3 regions of the Burkholderia savannae genome follow, and region 1 is predicted to be linked to each of the others. Evidence: predicted binding sites of a transcription regulator. Region 1 holds the regulator's gene; each other region holds the start of a gene.

What was found. Region 1 encodes FNR, which switches genes on or off when oxygen is low (the NO sensors DNR and NnrR bind a similar motif). Its sites were predicted from a motif close to TTGATNNNNATCAA; they were not measured.
Region 2: a site for FNR is predicted at 3,191-3,204, ahead of nirK (copper-containing nitrite reductase). Genes of this name have one in related genera too.
Region 3: a site for FNR is predicted at 4,748-4,761, ahead of adhP (alcohol dehydrogenase AdhP). Genes of this name have one in related genera too.

The regions. Positions count from the first base shown of each region.
Region 1 covers NZ_CP013418.1:2,260,634-2,268,029, forward strand. Annotated here, with positions in the region: gene WS78_RS31025 (GNAT family N-acetyltransferase) at 1-515, shown strand, start outside; gene WS78_RS31030 (LysE/ArgO family amino acid transporter) at 696-1,316, opposite strand; gene WS78_RS31035 (LysR family transcriptional regulator ArgP) at 1,424-2,317, shown strand; gene fnr (fumarate/nitrate reduction transcriptional regulator Fnr) at 2,354-3,109, opposite strand; gene WS78_RS31045 (universal stress protein) at 3,259-3,726, opposite strand; gene WS78_RS31050 (hypothetical protein) at 4,174-4,404, shown strand; gene WS78_RS31060 (aldehyde dehydrogenase (NADP(+))) at 5,082-6,662, shown strand; gene WS78_RS31065 (SMP-30/gluconolactonase/LRE family protein) at 6,668-7,396, shown strand, end outside.
Region 2 covers NZ_CP013418.1:282,325-289,720, forward strand. Annotated here, with positions in the region: gene WS78_RS22175 (SCO family protein) at 95-715, opposite strand; gene WS78_RS22180 (formylglycine-generating enzyme family protein) at 712-1,548, opposite strand; gene nirK (copper-containing nitrite reductase) at 1,573-3,132, opposite strand; gene WS78_RS22195 (SRPBCC family protein) at 3,614-4,054, opposite strand; gene WS78_RS22200 (phosphoenolpyruvate hydrolase family protein) at 4,098-4,940, opposite strand; gene WS78_RS22205 (Tm-1-like ATP-binding domain-containing protein) at 4,943-6,160, opposite strand; gene WS78_RS36165 (TetR/AcrR family transcriptional regulator) at 6,273-7,292, shown strand.
Region 3 covers NZ_CP013418.1:2,616,890-2,624,285, reverse strand. Annotated here, with positions in the region: gene WS78_RS32590 (NAD(P)/FAD-dependent oxidoreductase) at 1-791, opposite strand, end outside; gene WS78_RS32585 (TetR/AcrR family transcriptional regulator) at 931-1,602, shown strand; gene WS78_RS32580 (hypothetical protein) at 2,202-2,711, shown strand; gene WS78_RS32575 (hypothetical protein) at 2,852-3,289, opposite strand; gene adhP (alcohol dehydrogenase AdhP) at 3,663-4,688, opposite strand; gene WS78_RS32565 (hypothetical protein) at 5,187-5,390, opposite strand; gene WS78_RS36740 (F0F1 ATP synthase subunit gamma) at 5,473-6,321, opposite strand; gene WS78_RS32560 (F0F1 ATP synthase subunit alpha) at 6,318-7,396, opposite strand, start outside.

The DNA of each region.
Region 1 (7,396 bases):
GCGATGACGATGCGCGCGCGTGGGCGGCGTTGAATTCGGACGCCGAAGTCATCGCGTGGCTCGGGCGGCGCGCGCCGATGACGCTCGCCGACGCGCGCGACGACATCGGCCGCTTCGACGCGCATTTCGATGCGTACGGCTTCGGCCCGTGGGCCGTCGAAACGCGGGCCGACGGTGCGTTGATCGGCCTTTGCGGGCTTCGTCGCGTGCTCGAGGGCGGGCATCCGATGGCGCCGTGCGTGGAAATCGCGTGGCGGCAAGCGCGCCTTGCGTGGGGGCGCGGATACATGACGGAGGCCGCCCGCGCGGCGCTCGCGGATGCGTTCGGCGATCATCGGCTGGCCGAAGCATTCGCATGGGCAGCCGCCACGAATCTTCGATCGCAACGCGTCATGACCTGGATCGGCATGCAGCGCGCGGCCTCGCGCGATTTCGACCATCCCGCGCTTCCCGAAGGACATTCGCTGCGCCGGCATGTCGTGTATTGCATTCGGCGCGAGACATCGCATGCCTGACGGATGCGCGCCGCGGCGCAAGTCACGCCCTGGCGCGTCGAAGTTCTCGATTCAGCCGATATTCAGCCGATATTCAGCCGATACGAGGCGCGTGCGCGGCCAATACGGCACGCACGGCTTCGTTCGCGCGCGAGCGCCGCTCGCTGCGCATTGCGCGACCCGGCGCGCGCAGCCGCGCCGTCACCTCAATTGCACCGCGGCGAGAAACAGCACCATGCCGCCGATCGCGCCGTCGAGCACGCGCCATGCGAGCGCCCGCTTGAACCACGGCGCGAGCAATCGCGCGCCGTAGCCGAGCGCGACGAACCAGATCGCGCTGACCGCCATCGCGCCGATCGCGAACGCGCTGCGCGCGCCTTCCGGTTCGCGCGCGCCCGCCGTGCCGATCAAGAGGAACGTGTCGAGATAGACGTGCGGATTGAGCCACGTGAACGCGAGCGTCATCAGCACGATCGGCCATGCGCGCTGCGCGGGCGGCGCGACGGCCGCGCCCGTTGCGTCGAGCGTCCCGTGCCCGGGCTTGAACGCGCGGCGCAGCGCGCTCAGGCCGAACCACGCAAGATACGCGAGGCCGACGTACAGCACCGCGTGAACGAAGGTCGGATAACGCTCGACGAGCACCGATGCGCCGCCGACGCCCGCGCCGATCAGGAGCATGTCCGACAGCGTGCAGAGCAGCACGATCTTGCCGACGTGCGAGCGCATGATTCCTTGCCGGAGGATGAACGCGTTCTGCGCGCCGATGGTGACGATGAGCGATGCGCACAGCATCGCGCCGTGGGAAAAAGCGATCCAGTTCATGTTCGTTGCTGATTCAGGCGATGGACTAATGGAACGAGAGGCGCTAGTCTGCGGTGATCGCCGGAATTAGAAAAGCTAAATAATCTAATGCGGATTAAGGAAAACTGATGATCGACTACGCGTTGCTCGATGCGCTCGCCGAAGTGATCCGCCACGGCTCGTTCGAGCGGGCGGCGAAAGCGCTCAATGTGTCGCCTTCCGCGGTGTCGCAGCGCGTGAAGCTGCTGGAGGAGCGAGTGGGCAGCGTGCTCGTCAAGCGCGGGCAGCCGTGCGTCGCGACGACGTCGGGCGCGCTGCTGTGCCGCCACACCGAGCGCGTGCGCATGCTCGAAGCCGAATTGTCGGCGCACGTGCCCGGATTCGCCGGCGCGGCAACGGGGCCGTGGCCGACGCTGCGCGTCGCCGTCAACGACGACAGCGTCGCGACCTGGTTCGTCGATGCGGTCGGCCCGTTTTGCGCGGAGAGCGGCACGCTGCTCGATCTCGTGATCGACGATCAGGACTACACCGCCGAGCGGATTCGCGACGGCAGCGTGCAGGGCGCGGTGACGGCGCTCGCCGAGCCGATCCAGGGCTGCCGTTCGACGCGCCTCGGCCGGATGCGCTATCACGCGGTGTGCTCGCCCGCGTTCCACGCGCGCTATTTCGGCAACGGCGTCAACCGCGACGCGCTGCGGCACGCGCCGTGCGTGATGTTCAATCCGAAGGACAGCCTGCAGGCGCGCTTCATCCGGCGCGTGACGCGCGTGGATCTCGATCCGCCGCAGCACTGGATTCCGCACGTCGCGGGCTACCTGCGCGCGTGCGAGGCGGGGCTCGGCTGGGGCATGTGTCCGGAGCGGATGGTCGAGCGTCAGATCGCCGCGGGCGAGCTCGTCGATTTGTCGGAGGGAAGAAGCATCGACGTCGAGCTCTACTGGCAGAGCTGGCGATTGTCGATCGGCTGGCTGGACGAGTTTAGCGCGGCGCTCAAGGCGAGCGCCGCGCAGTTTCTGGATTGATTCGGCGCGAGGAAAGGCGCGACGGCGGGCGCGGGATTACAGGCGATGCAGGCCGTCGAAATCGACGATGCGCACCGTCCGGCCCTGCATCTCGATCAGGCCGCGCTTGTGGAACTTCGACAGCGTGCGGCTGACCGTCTCGAGCGTCATGCCGAGATAGCTGCCGATGTCCTCGCGCGTCATCCGCAGGTTGAATTCGTTCGGCGAATAGCCGCGCTTCATGTAGCGCGACGACACGTCGAGCAGGAACGCCGCGACGCGCTCCTCGGCGTTCAGCGAGCCGAGCACCATCGTCTGCGACGTTTCGCGAACGATCTGCTCGCTCATCAGCTTGTGCATGCGCAACTGCATCGTGCCGGCTTCCGAGCACAGCGTCTTCAGCGCGCTGTACGGGATCACGCAGACCGAGCTGTCCTCGAGCGCGACCGCGGTGCGCGGATGCGCGTCGTCGCAGATGCCGTCGAGGCCGAGGGCTTCGCCCGCGAGGTGCAGGCCGGTGACCTGTTCGCGGCCGTCATGGCGCGTCGCGATGGTTTTCAGCGATCCCGAGCGGACCGCGTACAGGTTGTCGAACGAGTCGCCTTCGCGGAACAGCGTCTCGCCGCGTCGAACCGGGCGGGCGCTGCAGATCACGGATTCGAGGCGCGCGAGCGCTTCGGGCGCGAGCCCCTGGGGCATGCAGAGGTGGCGCATCGCGCACGTCGAGCAGTGTGCGGCCTGGCGCGGCGCCCACGTGCTGGTGGCATGGACGGGAGCCGCGGCGGCGGCGGGTCGGGCGACGGGCGTAAGCATGATGGATGACTCTGAGGTTGAATCGGTAAAGCCATTGTCCCATCGTGGGCTAAGCCTGTTTAGCGACAAAACGCCGCGACTCCCCGTGCGATTTCCTTGTTCGGCCGCAACGCGTGGTTGCGGCGAAACATCGCAGCCGTTGCGTTCGATCAGTGTTCCCGATCTTCCGGATGCGCGGCGGCCGGGATCAGCAGCACGGGCAGCGCCGAGTGCCGCACGCACTGTTCGGCGACGCTGCCGAGCACGAGCCGCTTGAAACCGCGGCGGCCATGCGTGCCGAGCACGAGCAAGTCCGCGCCGAACGCTTTCGCGCCTTCGACGATGAGCGACGGCACGTCGGCGAGCGACGTCGCCTCGCCGATCTTCAGCGCGCCCTTCACGCCGGCTTCGTGCATCTTCTGCGCGAATTCCTTCGCCAGATCGTTGCCCTGCTGAAGCAGTTGCGTGCGCAGGATCGACGGATCGTAGCCGGGCACGTTGTAGTAGATCGCGGCGTTCTCCACGACGTAGAAGGGCTGCAGCTCCGCGCCGCTCGTCCTGGCGATGCCGAGCGCCGCGTCGAATGCGTGGCGTGCCGTTTCGCTGCCGTCGACTGCGACAAGAATGCGCTGATACATGATGTCTCCGTGGTGCGGTTGAGAAAAGATCGGCCGTTCGGCCGGTTGGGTTTGACGACGTCTTTTTACAAAGTAAACGATTACTGACCAGGGCGCAGCGAACTCGATGCGCAGCGATCCGGCGCGGCGAAGTAAACGCGGCGCCGGACTTTTCAGGATTCCGTCGGTCGCGGCGGATTTTTTGCGCGCGATCGGCGTATCGGCCGGATCGGTTCGCGTCGCGTGTCGCGGCGCCGTAATAGACTTGGCCGAGCCCCGGGCACGTTCGCCGAGCGGCGCGAATCGATGCTGGTTTGAAACGCGTCGGGCGAGAGCGTTCCCGACATTTCTTACGACGATCGACGAAGGCCGCGTGCGAGCGCCGAGGCCGCATGCGCAAGGGCGCGGCCGCCGCGCCCGCCCGCCGCCCGTTTCGTTCGGTTTCGTCCAACCGGAAAAGGAGGACACATGCCGTATGTCGCACTCGAGGTGTTGACCGAAGACGCCAACCGGTACGCGCTGCCGGACCTGATCGGCGTGGGCGGCGCTTCGCCCGATGTGCCGCATGTCTGCGAGATGCTGCTCGCGGACGCCCAGTGGCCGACGATTCAGGCATATCTCGATCGGCAGGAGCTGCCTTACAAGTTTGCGCGGCCGAGTACCGGGCGCAGAGTCGGGAGGAACAATCCGAGCTGGTAGGGCGGCGGCCGCGGCGAAGCGGGCCGATCGCCGGCCGGTGCGGGCGATGCCGGCGGCGGCGCGGATGTCGTCGCCGTCGCCGTCGCCGTCGCTATCGCTCGCGCAGCCGATGGGCGGCGCGCCGCCGGCGCAGGACGTATCCGCAAATCGATTCACGCCGGCGCTTGGCGGACGAGCGTCGATCGTCGGCGTTCGTTCGGGCCGGCTTCTCGTTCGCCGAGAATCCCGGAAAGCGTTGATTTCCGAAAACGCGCGTGTATTCCGCGGCATGCGCTCATGTCCGCGATTCGCCGTGGCAGATGCCGTTCGCGTCATGTGAACGGATCGTATCCGTCGCGCCACGTCGGCCCCGGGAACCTGCTGCATCGCTTGTTCGCCGCGATGGCGGCGTGCCGCGCCTTATCGTTGCGCGCGGCCTATCCCGCGTTCGCATGCCGGACTCGTTCGCCGCCGGCCCAGCCCGCTCCGCCTGTCCGCGCGCCGATTCGAGCGAAGCGGCGCGCCGCGCCGTCTGGCACGATAATGCGATTCGCGTGTACCCGATCGGCGCGGCCCGTCGAGCCGCCCGATCGCACTGACTCGTCCGATTCACCCGATTTACCCGATTCGCCTGCGGGCGGCGCGCGCGGCATCGCGCCGCCCGCCGCCCTCGGCAGATTTTTCAATCCGGAGGAAGCATGCAGATCACTGGGGAGATGTTGATTGGCGCGACCGCGGTGCGCGGCACCGAAGGCACGATGCGCGCATTCGATCCGACGCACGACGTCGAGCTCGAGCCGGCGTTCGGCGCGGGCGGCGCGGCCGAAGTCGATCGCGCGTGCCGCCTTGCGAGCGCCGCATTCGATTCCTTTCGCCAGGCGCCGCTCGAGACGCGCGCGCGCTTTCTCGAAACGGTTGCCGAGCGCATCGTCGGGCTCGGCGATCAGTTGATCGAACGCGCGCATGCGGAATCGGCGCTGCCCGTCGCGCGTCTCGAAGGCGAGCGCGCGCGCACGGTCGGCCAGTTGCGGTTCTTCGCGTCGGTGGTGCGCGAAGGCCGCTGGCTGAGCGCGACGCTCGATTCCGCGCAGCCCGAGCGCAAGCCGCTGCCGCGCGCCGATCTGCGCTTGCAGAAGATTCCGGTCGGCCCCGTCGCCGTGTTCGGCGCGAGCAATTTTCCGCTCGCGTTCTCGGTAGCGGGCGGCGACACCGCGTCGGCGTTCGCGGCCGGCTGCCCGGTCGTCGCGAAGGCGCATCCCGCGCATCTGGGCACGTCGGAGCTCGTCGGGCGCGCGATCCGGCAGGCGGTCGCCGATTGCGGTCTGCACGAAGGCGTGTTCTCGCTCGTCGTCGGCGCGGGCAACGCGATCGGCGAGGCGCTCGTCGCGCATCCGGCGATCAAGGCGGTCGGCTTCACCGGCTCGCGCGGAGGCGGCATCGCGCTGATGGGCGTCGCCGCCCGGCGGCGCGAGCCGATTCCGGTCTTCGCGGAAATGAGCAGCGTCAATCCGTTCTTCGTGCTGCCCGGCGCGTTGCGCGCGCGCGGCGCGACGATCGCGCAAGGCTTCGTCGAATCGCTGACGCTCGGCGTCGGACAGTTCTGCACGAATCCCGGACTCGTCGTCGCGCTCGACGGGCCGGACCTGAAGGCGTTCGTCGACGCGGCCGCGCAGGCGCTCGCGCAAAAGGGCGCGCAGACGATGCTGACCTCGGGCATCGCGTCGTCGTACGAGAGCGCGGTCGCCGCGCGCCGTGCGGCGACGGGCGTGAGCGAAGTCGCGCAGGGCGTGCGCAGCGACGCGCGCAACGCCGCGCTGCCCGCGCTGTTCACGACGACGCAAACGCAGTTCGCCCAGGACCCGCGGCTCGAAGCCGAGATCTTCGGGCCGACGTCGCTTGTCGTCGTGTGTCGCGACGTCGGCGAGATGATCGCGCTCGCCGAGCACATCGAAGGGCAGTTGAGCGCGACGCTGCATCTCGAAGACGACGATGTCGAGCTGGCGCGCAAACTGTTGCCGACGCTCGAGCGCAGGGCGGGCCGCATCGTTGCGAACGGGTATCCGACGGGCGTCGAGGTTGCGCACGCGATGGTGCACGGCGGGCCGTTCCCGGCGACCTCGGATTCGCGCAGCACGTCGGTCGGCGCGCTCGCGATCGAGCGCTTCCTGCGGCCCGTCTGCTATCAGGACCTGCCCGCGGCGCTGCTGCCGGCCGCGCTCGCCGACGCGAATCCGCTCGGCCTCTGGCGCTTGCGCGACGGCCAGCTCGGCAGGGAGTGAACGCGATGCGCGAAATCGAATCCAGGCGCTATCCCGATCCGGCCGTGCGCGTGCTCGATCCGCGTTTCGACGCGCTGCGCATCCGGTCGGCGTCCGTCGAATGCCTGTTTCAGGGCGCGCGCTGGGCCGAGGGGCCGGTGTGGTTCGGCGACGGGCGTTACTTGCTGTGGAGCGACATCCCGAACAATCGGCTCCTGCGCTGGGACGAGCAGAGCGGCGCGGTCGGCGTGTTCCGCCAGCCGTCGAACAACGCGAACGGCAACACGCGCGATCGCGCGGGGCGGCTCGTCACCTGCGAGCACCTGACGCGCCGCGTCACGCGCACCGAGTACGACGGCTCGATCACGGTGCTCGCCGAACGCTTCGAAGGCAGGCGCCTGAATTCGCCGAACGACGTGATCGTGAAGTCCGACGGCTCGATCTGGTTCAGCGATCCGGACTTCGGCATCCAGAGCTTTTACGAAGGCGAGAAGCAGGAGCCGGAATTGCCCGAGCGCGTTTATCGGATCGATCCGCACACGAGAGAGCTCGAAGCCGTCGTCGACGGCGTGCCGGGGCCGAACGGCCTCGCATTTTCGCCGGACGAATCGATACTCTACGTCGTCGAATCGAAGGGCCGGCCGCGCACGATCCGCGCTTACGATGTTGCGAGCGACGGCAAATCGGTGCGCAACGAACGCGTGCTGATCGATGCGGGGGAGGGGACGCCCGACGGTTTTCGCGTCGACGCGCAC
Region 2 (7,396 bases), 850 kb from region 1:
TTTCGACGCGTGCGCGCTGGCCGAAGCGCGCACGCTCTACGCCGCGCCGCGCCGCGCCGCGCCGCACACCGCACACCGCACACTGCGCTTCGCCTCATTGCGCGGCGAGCTGTCTGCGCATCGCGTCGACGAACGCCGGGTCCGTCTCGCCGAGCGTGTTCGTACGCGCGACGATGCGGCCGTCGGCGTCGAGCAGCACGATCGTGCTCGAATGATTGAACTCGCCGCTCGCGAGCTTCCGGTACTGAACGCCGAACAGCGCGGCGACCGTCCGCGTGTTGTCGCGGTCGGTGCGCGCGAGCCGCCAGCGCGCGTCGAGGCCGTGCGCGTTCGCCGTCTTGCGCAGCACCGCGACCGAATCGCGATCGGGATCGATCGTCACCGCGACGACCTTGATTCGCTTGCGCGCCGCTTCGCCGCCCGCGTCGAGCGTGAGGCCGATCGTCTCGAACAGCATCGGGCACACCATCTTGCACGACGTATAGAACATGCTGACGAGCGTCGGCGTTCCGCGCAAATCGGCGAGACGAAATGTTTTGCCATCCTGATCGGTCAGCAGCGTGCTCGTCTGATAGAGCGAATCCGTCGCCGCCGAGGGGGCGGCCGCGGTGGCCGCGGCCGATGTGGCGACGCCCGCGCCTCGAGCGGTCGTCGCGACGCATGCTGCGACGCACAGCGCGAGCGCGCCGCGCCGGATGCGATGTCCTGGCTTCATCGTTGATCTCCTGAAATCGAACGGGCGCAGCGAAAGCCGAGGCTTCCGGTCGAATCCGCGCCGGTGAGGGAAGACAGCAGCGCGACGCGCATCAGCACCGCATAGCTGTCGCGGCGCACGATGCTGATCGCGCCGGCGCCGCAGAATCGTTGCTGGTCCGGGTCGCCTTGCGTGCGACTGTCGCCGCTGATGAAGAGCGCATTGAAATCGTCGACCCATTCCCAGATCAGCCCGTGCAGGTTGTATGCGCCGTAGACGTTCGGCACGCCGCCGACGGGCGGCAGCACGCGCGCGGCAGGCTGTTCGTACCACGACAGAATCTGCCGGCGCCACAGCGGATCGTTGCGCGCGTCGGGGCGCGTCGCGTCGGCCGCCGCCGCGTATTCCCATTCGAGCCACGTCGGCAGCCGCGCGCGTTCGCTGGCGCAGTACGCACGCGCGGCGAACCAGCTGACGCCCGTGACCGGCGCGTCGGGCGGCGTTTGCGGCGCCGCATGCAACGGATCGGCCCAGTCGGCGAGATACGCGGGCCCGGCGAACACGCGCGCGACGCGGTCGCGCCGCCATTCGGGATGCGCGCTCACGAACGCCGAGAACGCGCGGACGGTCACGGGCGTGTCCTGCAACTCGAACGCGTCGATGCGAACGGGCGTCGAGCGGCCTGGGACGTCCTGCGGCAGCGCGCTTTCGAAGTCGCCGCCCGGCAGCCGCACGAAGCGCGCGGCGTGCGCGCCGCCCGCGGCGAGGGCAAGCGCCGCGGCGACGATCGCGATGCCGGCCAGCCGGGCCGCGCTCGCGGCGCAACACATGGACGACGGTTTCGAGGCGCGCATGGCGGTTCTCCCCGATGTCGGCGGTCAGTGCGACGCTTCGGCGACGGCGGGCGTCTTCGCGCGCGCCTTCGCGACTTCGTCCGCGCCGATCCGGCCGCCCGGATTGTTCCAGCTGTTGAGCACGTACGTCAGCACGTTCGCGACTTCGTCGTCGGTCAGCTGCGCCATCGGCGGCATCGCCGAGTCGTAGTCGCGGCCGTTGACCGTCACCTTGCCGTTCAGCCCGTGCAGCAGGATGCCGATCGCGCGCTGCGGATTCGCCGCAAGGAAATCGGAGCCGGCAAGCGGCGGGAACACGCCCGGCAAGCCGGTGCCGCCGCTCTGATGGCACACGGCGCAAGTGCTCGCGAACACCGCGCCGCCCGCTTTCACTTGCGCCGGCAGTGACAGCGGCGCGCCGCTCGTCTTGACGAGCGAGGCGCCGCCTTTCGTGCCGTCTTTCGTGCCGGCGGCCGCCGCCGGCGATCCCGTTGAACCCGATCCCGCCGCGGCGTTGACGCTGTCGCCGCTATAAAGCGTATCGAGCTCCTTGCCCGAATAAATTGCTTTGTTGTCCGGACCATCGACTTTCAGGATCGCGAGCGCGCCTTTGTTGAACGCGCGGAAGATCGAGTGATCGACGAACGTATAGTTGCCCGGCACGCGCGTATGGAATTCGATCGTCGCCGCGCCGCCCGCCGGAATCAGCGTCGTCTGCACGTCGTTCTGCGTGACGCTGGAGCCGTCCGCGCGCACTTTGTCGAACACCGCGCCGATCACGTGGAAGCTCGACACGAGATTCGGCCCGCCGTTGCCGATGAAGAGGCGCACCGTCTCGTCGGTGCGCGCGCGCATCGCCTTGTCGCCCGTCAGCGCGCCTTCGGCGCCGTTGAAGACGACGTAGGTCGGGCGCTCGTCGATCGCCTTGTCCATGTCGAACGATTGCAGCCCCTTCTCGCGATATTTGCCGTTCGTGTAGAAATCGCCCTGCATCACGTAGTACTCGTGGTCGACCTTCGGCAGCCCTTCGGGCGGCTCGACGAGAATCAGGCCGTACATCCCGTTCGCGACATGCATGCCGACGGGCGCGGTCGCGCAGTGATACACGAAGAGCCCTTCGTTCAGCGCCTTGAACGTGAAGCGCGATTCGTGGCCGGGCGCGGTGAAGCTCGACGTCGCGCCGCCGCCCGGCCCCGTCACCGCGTGCAGATCGATGTTGTGCGGCATTTTGCTGTCCGGACGGTTCTTGAGATGGAACTCGACCGTGTCGCCTTGCCGCACGCGGATGAAGTTGCCGGGCACCGCGCCGCCGAAGGTCCAGAACGTGTAGTTCACGCCGTCCGCGATCGGCATCACTTTCTCGATCACTTCGAGATCGACGATGACTTTCGCCGGATAGCGGCGAGCGATGGGCGGCGGCACGTTCGGCGGGCTCACGAGCGTCGCGTGGATCGGCTCGCCTTGCGGCGGGCCGAAGTCGCCGGGAATCTTGCCGGATGCGCTCGCCGTTGCGGCATGCGCGCTCGTCGCGACGACGGCGCCGAACAGGACGGACAGGAACGTGGCGCGCAGTTGGCCACGGATCGATTGCAGGTCTTCTTTCATGATTAGCCCCTCGCTGGCTTCGTTTCCTCCAAGCTATCGATCGCGAGGCAGGCGAGTATTGATGCGCAGCAAATGCATCTTTGTGGGCAGGCGCGGGGCGGCGAATAACTTAATCCAGATGAATTTCTGGAGAAGCGGCTGCGCCCGCTTGTCGCAGGTATTGCGGTGTGCGAACGGATCGCGCGTTACGCGCGATCCGTTCGTCTGCTGCGTGGGGATGCGCCGTCGTGCGCGGCGCGCTTGCGGATAGAAAGTGGCCGACCGGTCACGGTCGGCCAAAAAGGTTCCGGCTTTATCCGAGGGCCATTGCCAGAACCCGAGAAACGGCCGGCGGCGCTGCGCCGCCGTGCCGCCGCGCCGCGCATGGGCGGTGCGGCAAGGCGGCGGCGAAGCTCGCCGGCAAGCCGCGCGCGATGCCCGCGATGGGCGGCGGCGCGACGAAACGGCACGGCTGCGTGCGACACGTCAGCGCGCACGCAAGTCAGCGCACGCGCAACCTGTCCGCGAGCGAGCGGAACCCCGCCGCGAACACGTGCTCGCTGATCGACGCCGCGACCGGCTGCAACTCGACGCCTTGCGTCGTGAAGTTCGCCCACCATTGCGCGAACGTCTTGCCCGAATCGGTGACGGGGAAGAGCTCCACGCCTGCGACATAGTCGCGCACCGGCATCGACGTCTCGATGATCGAATACTCGAGCGCGTGATTCGGTTCGTCGAGCTTCAGCAGTTTTTCGCGGACGTAGCCGTCCGACAGCGTCAGATGGCGGATCGCGCCCACCGTGTAAGCGTCCGGGCCGGGCTCGAGCCGGCTCTCGACGATCGCCGGATGGAACGCGGCGAGGCCGTCGAAATCGCGGAAGAACGCCCAGACGCGCTCGATCGGCGCGTCGATGACACTGCTGGCGAAGGAGGTGTGGTTCATCGTCGTTCGGTTTCTCGTGCAAGGCGCGCGCTTCGCGCGCGGGTCATGACGCGACGCGCCTGTCGATCTCCTTGAAGCGCCGCGTCATGTCGGTCAATGCGGTTTCGGCGGGCAGGCGCTCCATCGAGCTCGCGCCGTAGAAACCGTGGCACTGCGGACACGCGCGCAGGATGTACGCGGCGTCCTCGGGCGACGCGATCGGGCCGCCGTGGCAGAGCACGATCATGTCGTCGCGCACGGATTTTGCCGCATCGGCCCAGTTGCGCACGAGCGGCACGCAATCGGCGAGCGTGCGCGCGGTGTTCGCGCCGATCGTGCCGCCCGTCGTGAGGCCGAGATGCGCGACGACGATGTCCGCGCCGGCTTCGGCCATCGCGATCGCGTCGGCTTCGCTGAACACGTAAGGCGTCGTCAGCAGGCCCTTGCCGTGCGCGAGGCGGATCATGTCGACTTCGAGCGCGTAGCCCATCCCGGTCTCCTCGAGATTCGCGCGGAAGTTGCCGTCGATGAGGCCGACGGTCGGGAAGTTCTGCACGCCGGAAAATCCGAGCCGGATCAGCTCGTCGAGAAACGCGTCGAAGTTGCAGAACGGATCGGTGCCGTTCACGCCGGCGAGCACGGGCGTCGACTTGACGACGGGCAGCACCTCGCGCGCCATGTCGACGACGATCTCGTTCGCGTTGCCGTACGCGAGCAGGCCCGCGAGCGAGCCGCGCCCGGCCATCCGGTAGCGGCCCGAGTTGTAGATCACGATGAGGTCGATGCCGCCCGCTTCCTCGCATTTCGCGGACAGGCCCGTCCCCGCGCCGCCGCCTATGATCGGCTCGCCGCGCGCAATGGCCGCGCGCAGTTTCTCGAGGATCTCGGCGCGTGAAAGTCTCTTCATCTTCAATTCCGGTGTGCTGCGAGAAGCGATAAGAAGTGTTCGACGGCGACGTCGGCGAACCGTGGATCGTTGATGTGCGCGGGCACGCGCACGAGGCGGCGGCGCTCTGTCTGGACGACCGTCGCCTCGAGCGCGTCGAACAGCGCCGCGTCGGCTTCCGGGCTCCAGAACGCCTGGCCCGGCGCGTCGAGCGCCGACACGCCGCCTTCGGGAATCAGGAACCGCACGGGGCCGTCGCACGCGTTCAGCTTCGCGCCGATCCACTCGCCGATCAGGCGGTTCTCGGCCGGCGTCGTGCGCATCAGCGTGACTTGCGGATTGTGCTTGTACAGCAGGCGGCCGGCGTAGCGGGGCGGCACCGTGTCGATGTGGCTGAAGTTCACCATGTCGAGCGCGCCGCACGAGCCGACGTACGGCGTCTTGCTGCGCGCGATCGCGTCGAAGCGATCCTCGCCGCACGCGAGCACGCCGCCCATCAGCAGGTCGCAGACTTCGGTGGTGGTGAGATCGAGCACGCCGTCGAGCAGGCCGCTGTCCGCGAGCTTCTCCATCGCATGGCCGCCGTTGCCGGTCGCGTGGAACACGATGCAGTCGAAGCGCGCTTCGAGCCGCGACGTGACCGCCTGGATGCACGGCGTCGTCACGCCGAACATCGTCAGGCCGAGCGCGGGCTTCAGGTCGCCGGGCAACGGCTGCATGTCGCGCACCGCGCCCGCGATCATGTGCGCGCCGTTCGCGAGCACCTGGCGCGAGATCCGGTTCAGGCCGGCGACGTCCGTCACCGAATAGAGCATCGCGATGTCCGACGAGCCGACGTACGCGGACACGTTGCCCGACGCCATCGTCGAGATCATCAGCTTCGGCACGCCGACGGGCAGCGCCTGCATCGCCGGCGTGACGAGCGCCGTGCCGCCCGAGCCGCCGATGCCGATCAGCGCGGCGACGTCGTCGCGGCTCGCGAGGTAGCGCTCGAATGCGACCGCCATCGCGGCGATCGCGCGGCCGCGATCGTCGCAGAATACGGCGGACGCGCCGTCCGGATGGTGCGCGGCGACGATGTCCGCGCCGATGTCGGCCGCGAGGCCCGGCGTGCGGGTCGATAGGTCGACGACGACCGCCGAAAGCCCCGATTCGACGATCCGGTCCTTGACGAAATGCGCTTCCGCGCCTTTTGTATCAACGGTTGCCGCAACGTAGATCTGTTTACGGTGGGGTACCATTTGGTCTCCTTCGCCAATCGTTCGTTTGTCGCACGATGTCACCGCGATTCGATTCCGCGATCACTTTAACATAGATGAGACGGCCGTCTCAGCGGTCGTCCTCACAAAACACATGCCAACTACCGAATCCGCACCGGAACCGCTGTCCGAGACTCGCGCGCAGACCCGCGAGCTGCTGCTGCAAACCGCGCTGTCGATGCTCGAGCAAGGCTGGTTTCCGTCGATCACCGAGCTCGCGAACGCATCCGGCGTGTCGCGCGCGACCGCTTACCGTTATTTCCCCTCCCAGGCGGCGCTCGTGAGCACCGTCGTCGACGAAAGCCTCGGGCCGGTGCTGCAATGGCGGCCGACGTCGACGTCGGTCGAGGCGCGCGTCAACGAGTTGCTCGACTTCGCGTATCCGCGGATGGAGCAGCACGAGGGCGCATTGCGTGCCGCGCTGCAGGTCGCGCTGCATCAATGGGCGAACGAGCGCGCGCGGCGCGCGCAGGACGAGCCGAAGTACCGGCGCGGCAATCGCCGCCGGCTGCTGACGCTCGCGGTCGAGCCGATGGTGCAGGCGGGCGTCGATCCGGCCGCGGCCGCGCGGCTCGCGCAGGCGCTGTCGCTGCTCTACGGCACCGAGGCGATGGTCGTGCTGAAGGACATCTGGGGGCTCGACTTCCAGCAGTTCATGACCGTCGTCAAATGGATGAGCGCGGCGCTCGTGCGGGCGACGCTCGCAGAGACGGGCGGCGCGGATTCGGCCGCGAGCGGCGCCGTTCCGGCCGGGCGTGCCGAGGCTGCGAGCGATGCAGGCGCGAACGCCGGCGCCGGGGCGGGCGGTGTGGGGGCCGGGGGGCGCGATGCGGGTTCGGCGCGCAGCGTCGGCGCGGCCGGTGACGGCGCGGGTGCGCGGCGCGGCGTCGAGCCCGCGGCGGGCGCGGATGCGGATGCGGCGAGTGCGATCGAGCCGGCCGGCGGTGCCCGTGCCGCGGACGACACGGCCGCGGCGAGCGGCGGCGCTGCGCCGGGCGGTGCGGATCACGCGCACGAAACCGGCGGCCCGGGCGGCCCGGGCGTCGAGGACGGCACGCGCGCATCGCCGGCTTCCGGATCGCCGGCTCCGGGCGGCGGCGAGCGCGATGGCTGAATGGCGAGCCGTCAATGCAGCAACTGGCGCGAGGCGCGAGGCAGGCACTGCAAATCGGGAGTCAGCGGCAACAAGCCGGAAGCGCAGTGCCAGAGGCCGGAATT
Region 3 (7,396 bases), 360 kb from region 1:
AAATCGGCCGGCTGCCTGCTACCGTCGCCAAGCCGGAATCCATCCGGCTCGGCTGCGGTCACGCGCGTGCCCGTTCGTACCGTGAAGCCGATATGTCGCAGCTGCGCCTCGCTGGATTCCGATACCGCCGCTGGAAATGCCGCCAGTATGCGCGGCGCGCTTTCATAAAGCGTGAGGTTCAGGCGTGCGCGGATGCCCGGGTCGCCATAACTCGCGGCCACTTCGAGCAAGCGGCTCAGTTCCGCCGCCAACTCGACTCCGGTCGCCCCGGCGCCGACAATCGATACGCGCAACGAGCCATTCGTCACGACGCTCTGGAATACGCGAATGCGCAATGCTTCGTTGAAGATTTCAGCCTGCGCCTGACTGTCGATGAAATGGCAATGCTCGAGTACGCCCGGGGTGCCGAAATCGTTGGCACGGCTGCCCAGCGCGAGAATCAGCACGTCGTATTCGACCGTGCGCGGGCCGACGACGACTTCGCCGGATGGCGCTCTGAGTTCGGCCAGCTTCACGACGCGCGCATTGCGGTCCAGACCGTCCATTTCGCCGGGCTGGTAGTCGAACCCGTGATCGCGGGCGTGGGCGAGATAGATGACCTGCTGTTGCTGGACGTCGCGCGTGCCGGCCGCGATGGTGTGCAGCATGGGCTTCCAGATGTGCGTGGCGCTTTTGTCGATGAGCGTGACGCGAGCGCGGCCGCTGCGGCCGAGCGTGTCGCCCAGCCGGGTCGCAAGCAGGAGCCCGGCGATGCCCCCGCCGACGATGACGATTCGGGTGGCTTGACTCATGGTCACATATTCTACGAGTGATGAATTAACGCGATACTACGGGCTCGAGGGGCTCGTGTCAAACATGGCGCCGCGCTCACGCGCGGGAGCACACCGGTTAAACTTTCGAACTTTCCCTGAACACGATCCACCGCCGCTGATGAAACGTTCGAACGACACCGCCGCGCCCGGCACGACGATTTCCACGCCGCGCCGCACGCGCGGTCGTCCGGCCTGCAGCGACGCGGGCGGTGCCGAGGCACTGCTTCGCAGTGCGCGCGCGGCGTTCGCGAAGAGCGGCTACGAGGCGACCAGCGTGCGCGAAATTGCCCGGCTGTCGCGCGTGGACCCCGCGCTCGTCGCGCATCATTTCGGATCGAAGGAAGCATTGTGGGTCGCCGTCGTGGGCCAGATCGCCGACGAAGCCGCGCCGATGATCGCCAGCACCGCCGCGTTGCGCGCGACGCCCGGGCTAGGGCCGCGAGAGCGCGTCGAGGCGGCGGTGTCGCTCCTGATTGATCAGGTGTTTCTCACGCCGGACGTGGGCATGTTTTTTTCGACTGCCGCAACTGAAACGGGAGAGCGCCTCGATGTCCTGATTGAGCGCTTGGTGCGGCCATTTCATGACGTGTTCGTGCCGCTGCTCGTCGATGCGATCGATGCTGGCCAGGTACCGCGGCAGGACCCCGAGATCATGTTCCTGCTGCTCGCCAACGGCATCAGCAAAACCGTCGCGTACAGCCATGCGCTGAGCCCGTTTTCGGCGTTGCCGCGGCGCCCCAAGGAATTCAAGCGCGCCGTCCTGACGTCGGCTTTAGCCGCGCTCGGCTGAACTGCCCGGCCGCGGCCGAGCACCGACGGGCACCATTTGATCGGCAGCCCGCCCGTCTCCTGCATTCGGCGTCAATGGAACGTTCGTTTATCGCGTGAGCGCACGACGGTGGGGATAGGGAAGAGAGACCATCCGAGCCCCGCCCGGCCTTTCCCCGATAACGAGCAGACAACGCTTGTCAAACAACGACTTCCGTGGAGTGAGCCTTCATCGATGCCGCCTTCCGCAAACGGCGCGAGCAGCGCCGAATCATGCCCATTGGGGCCGCGATAAACATGCGGTGGAGCGGCCCTTCGGATATTGCCCTCGGGCGACCGAGTCCGGCCGACAGGCGGGCATCCATTTCCCTACGCATCCGAGAAGCGCGTCGAACGCTTGAGCCAAGACAGCGCCTGCCCAATGGCCCGGCTTGCCTCGGCATGGCTCGGCGCATCCAACGGCCGCCCGGCGCGACGCTTGCCGAAGCCCGCGTATCACCTAGACTTCGTCATATAGGCCTCGAACAACGAGCCTATCTCGCACGCGGCTTGCCGGGCAACACGCCATCGAAGTCATGGGGTCCGACGCGGATGCCCGGGCGTCCCCTGACAGAGGTCATCATGAGACGAATCTATTTCCTGCTGCCCGACGCGGACACGGCACGGGTGATCGTCGACGAACTATTGGTCAAGCGCATCGAATGGCGGCACATCCATGTCGTCGCGAATGATCAGGTTCCGCTGGAGAATCTGCCCGAAGCGTCGATCGCGCAAAGCAGCGATCTGCTGCCCGCGCTCGCTCGTGGAACCGCTGCCGGCGGCGTCACGGGCGCGCTCGCCGGATTGGCCGCGATCGCGTTTCCGCCCGCCGGCCTCACGATCGCGGGCGGCGCCGTGGTCGCGTTCGCGATCGCCGGGGCGGGATTCGGCGCGTGGGTCGGCACGATGATCGGCGTGAGCGTGCCGAACACCCGGCTCAGACACTTCGAGGACGCCGTCGAGAAAGGCGAATTGCTGATGATGATCGACGTGCACCGCGATCGCGTCGAGGAGATCGAGGCGTTGATCAAGCAGCATCATCCGGACGCCCATTTGGAAGGGACCGATCCGACTATTCCGGCGTTTCCGTGACACGACGCATGACGCTTCGGCGACGAGCCGATAATCGCGCCGGAGCAAGCGGCGCGTGTCGGCGACAGCCGCGCCGCGGCTCGTGAGCAACGGGCGGGCGCGCGTCGCCTTTCATCGCGATCGGTACTGAATAGAACGGCCTAGCGAGAATCCGCCTGAGATGCGAAGCGCGAGAAATTCAATCGCAGAAATCGCACGACGACATACCATGCTCCCGTGAAAATCGGGGCGTCGGGTCGCGCCTCGTCAATGACGGCGCAATCGCCGTCCGCAGCCGGAAGGATGCGGTATTGCACGCCGCTTTGCGAGAAGGTCTTCGGCATGCCCTCCCATGCCCGACGAATGCCGCGCATCAGTTCCTCGAAATCCGACGGCGCGACTTCGTCCGCCGAAACTGTGGTCCACGCTTCCTCATACTGAACATGGTCCGTGTTCCGGGCATCCGGGACGACGTCGATCTCCCACCCCATCGATTTTGTGAAAGAAAGCGCGTCGCGCAATCGTTTCTCGAACGCCGCGTGACTTACCCCGTAAAACGCCAGCGTGCGCTGGTCGACATGGATTTTTATTTGGCTCATGTTTTTCTAATTGAACGTCAGCAATATCGGCGAGCAGCGCCGATTCGTCACACCCTCGTACATGACTCGAACGCCTGCCGCGCGAGCGGCCGTCGTCGCCCCGGATTGGCAAGCGGCGCATGACGCGACGCGCATCTCGATGCGCGGCCGTCACCCGATCATTCTATTTCCTTTTCTGTCGCGATTCCTGCACGATCGAATGCCCGCCAAACGCGTGCGGCCTCGATTCCCATCCTGTCTTCTCGTCCCGATGCGGCACGTGCGCGAGAAACGCCCCGGCTCGCGTCACAACCACGGCAAGACGAAACGTAAGCTCCGTGGCGATGCGCGATCCGCTCGGCGCAAGCGGCCCCGCCGCCCGCGCCCCTTTGCATCACTCGCCGGTCAACACGATCCGCCCGTCGACCTTCCCTTCCCGCAGCGCCGAGAACACGCTGTTGATGTTCTCGAGCCTGTCGCGATGGATATGCGCGCGCACGAGCCCCTCGGCCGCGAAATCGAGCGACTCCTGCAAATCGCGCCGCGTGCCGACGATCGAGCCGCGCACCGTGATCCCGTTGAGCACCGTAGAGAAGATCGGCAGCGGAAAATCGCCCGGCGGCAATCCGTTCAGCGAGATCGTCCCACCGCGCCGCACCATCCCGAGCGCCTGCGCGAACGCGCCGCGCGACACGGCCGTCACGAGCACGCCGTGCACGCCGCCGATCTCCTTCTGGATCACCGCGGCGGGATCGTCCTTCGACGCGTCGACGACGAACGCCGCGCCCAGCTTGCGCGCGAGCTCGAGTTTCTCCGGCGCGACGTCGACCGCGACGACGTGCAGCCCCATCGCCTTCGCATACTGCACCGCGACGTGCCCGAGCCCGCCGACTCCCGAGATCGCGATCCACTGGCCGGGGCGCGTGTCGGTCACGCGAATGCCCTTGTAGACGGTCACGCCCGCGCAGAGGATCGGCGCGATCTCGTCGAACGCGACGTTGCTCGGCAGATGGCCGACGTAGTTCGGATCGGCGAGCACGTATTCCGCGTAGCTGCCGTTCACTGAATAGCCGGTGTTCTGCTGCTCGTGGCACAGCGTCTCCCAACCGGTCTGGCAATACTCGCAATGGCCGCACGCGGTGCAGAGCCAGGGCACGCCGACGCGATCGCCTTCCTTCACGTGCTTGACGCCCTCTCCAACCGCCGCGACGAAGCCGACGCCCTCGTGCCCCGGAATGAACGGCAGCGTCGGCTTGACGGGCCAGTCGCCGTCGGCCGCATGCAGATCGGTGTGGCACACGCCCGATGCCTTGATGTTCACGAGAATCTGGCCCGGTGCCGGCGTCGGCACCGGGACTTCCTCGATGCGAAGCGGTTCGCCGAATGCGTGCACCACCGCGGCTTTCATGTATTGCGCCATCTGTCGCTCCTGGTTGGTTCGATGCCCGATCGAGTATCGATCACGCACGGCGCCGGTCATTGACGTGCGTCAACCGCGCTCGGCGCGTCGCGCGGTTCCGTTGACGATTCGCTTGCGTTGCGCGGCGCCGCGGCATGTCGGGTGCGCGCGGCGCATGAGTCGGTGCGTGAGTCGGTGCGTGAGTCGGTGCGTGGGTCGGTGCGTGAGTCGGTGCATGAGTCGGCGCGTGGGTCGGTGCATGAGTCGGTGCGTGAATCGGCGCGTGAATCGGCGCGTGGGTCGGCGCATGAGTCGGCGCGTGGGTCGCCGCACAAGTCGGCTCGCGAATCGGCGCACCAATCGGCTCGCGGTTCCGCACACGATTCGCCGCTTGCGCGGCCGTTCGCCGCGGATGCGATCGATTCGCCGCACGCGCGGGTATCGAAACCGTTCGGCCGTGCGTCGCCGACGAGCGCGAGCGCGCGGCAGCACGATGCCGAGCGTGCGATCCGGCGACGATCACACCGGATACGCGCCGAGTTCGACGGCTGCGAAGCCGGCCTTGCCGAGTCGCGCGACGTCACGCCGTGAGCATTTCCGCACTCGCATCGCGCGCGTCGCCAACTCGACGATATCCGCCGTGATCTCGCCCCGCCGCGCGATCCGATACGCTTGCAGCAGCTCGCCGAGCGTGCGCTCGACCGATTCGCGCGCGGCGATCATCGCGCGCGTGCGCGCCTATCGTCGAGACGCACGCGCGCGGCATCGCCGCGTCCGGCTCCGCGCGACTCGTTCGCGTCCCCACTCAAAGCGCGCTCGCCGCCAACTCGACGATATCCGCCGTGATCTCGTCCTGCCGTGCGATCCGATACGCCTGCAGCAGCTCGCCGAGCGTACGCTCGACCGATTCGCGCGCGGCGATCATCGCGCGCGTGCGCGCCTCGTTCTCCGCCGCGAACGCGAGCATCGCCGCTTCGCACAGCTCGACGAACACGTACGCCTGCGCGAGCTCCGCGAGCAGCGCCGCGGGCGGCAGATGCACGAGCGGCGGCTGCGCGCGCGGCGCGCTGTCGAAGCGCGCGTAGTCGAACGGCAGCAGGCGGCGCTCGATCACGTCGAGCCGCTGCGCGGCGCCCGGCATCGCGTGGACGATCGACACCGGCTGCGCGCCGCGCTCGGCGAGATGCGCGTAGAGCGCATCGGTGATCCGGTTCGCGAGGTGCACGACGTCGTCCGCGTGCGACGCCATCGGCATGCTCCAGACGAGCGGCACGCCGCCCGCCTCGGCGAGCATCGCGCCGCGCGTGCCGACCATCATGTATTCGCGCGACGCGGCCCCGTCGGGCCGCGTCGCATATTCGATCATCTGCGCGTTGTATGCGCCGACGAATCCCTGCTCGCTGCACATCACGATCACGAGCCGCGCGTTCGGCGCGGCCCGGCGGGCGGGCGCGGCGTCACGCGAGGGCGCGCCGGCCGACAGCGCGTCGCCGATCGCCGCGCCGACCGTCGCCGCCGACGCGCGGATTCCCGGCAAGCGCTGCTGCGCCTCGTGCGCGCGCGCGGCGGCGACGCCCCGCATCGCGCCGATCACCGTCTGCAGTTGGCGTGCGGTGTCGGTGCGCGCTTCGATCGCGGCAAGCTTGTCGCTCATCGCTTGCGCTCCGCGTCGGCTTCGGCGTCGCGCGGCGGCGCAGGTTCGGCGCGCGCCGCGTCGGCAGGCGCATCGCGGCCGCTCCCCAGTTCGCCGTCGTCGCCGCGGAGCCCGCCGCCCATGTCGCCCGCCGCGTCTTCCGAACGCATATGCCCCGCCGCGAGATGCGCGGCGTCAGCCGCGATCCGTTCGAGCAGCTCGCCGACCGATTCCACGAGCGTCGCGAGCGCCGCGTCGTCCGCGAGCCAGTCGCGCGGCGGCGCGCCCGCCGGCGTCAGCGCCGCGATCCGCGCGTCGAGCCACGACGGCAGCCGCTCGCGCAACGGCGCGATGCGATCCGGCGGCATCGTGTCGAGCGCGCCTGCCGCGAGCGCCTTCAGCAGCACCACTTCGTCGAGCGTGCGCAGCGCGCGAAAGCGCGGCTGCGTGATCGACGCGCGAATCCGCTCGCCGCGCGTGATCTGCGCGCGCAGCCGCGCGTCGGTAAGCCCGCCGAAGCGCGTGAACGCCTCCAGCTCGAGGAATTGCGCGTAGTCGAGCCGCAGGCGGCCCGACGCGCCGCGCAGCGCCGGATGCTGCGCCTTGCCGCCGACGCGGCTCACGCTCAGCCCGACGTCGACGGCCGGCCGCTGGTTCGCCGCGAACAGCGCCGAATCGAGCACGATCTGCCCGTCGGTGATCGAAATCAGGTTGGTCGGAATATACGCGGCGAGGTTGCCCGCGTCGGTCTCCGCGATCGGCAGCGCGGACAGCGACCCGCCGCCGAGCTTCGCCGACAGCTTCGCCGCGCGTTCGAGCAGGCGCGCGTGCACGTAGAAGATGTCGCCCGGGTACGCCTCGCGGCCGGGCGGCTCGCGCGTGAGGAGCGCGAGCTCGCGGTGCGTCGCCGCGTGCTTCGTCAGATCGTCGACGACGACGAGCGCGTGCTGCCCCCGGTCGCGGAAATACTCGGCGATCGAAAAGCCCGCGAACGGCGCGATCCATTGCAGCCCCGGCGCGGACGCGGCCGGCGCGACGACGAAGATGCAGCGCTCGGGCGCGCCGTAGCGGCGCACCGCGTCGATCACGCGCTGCA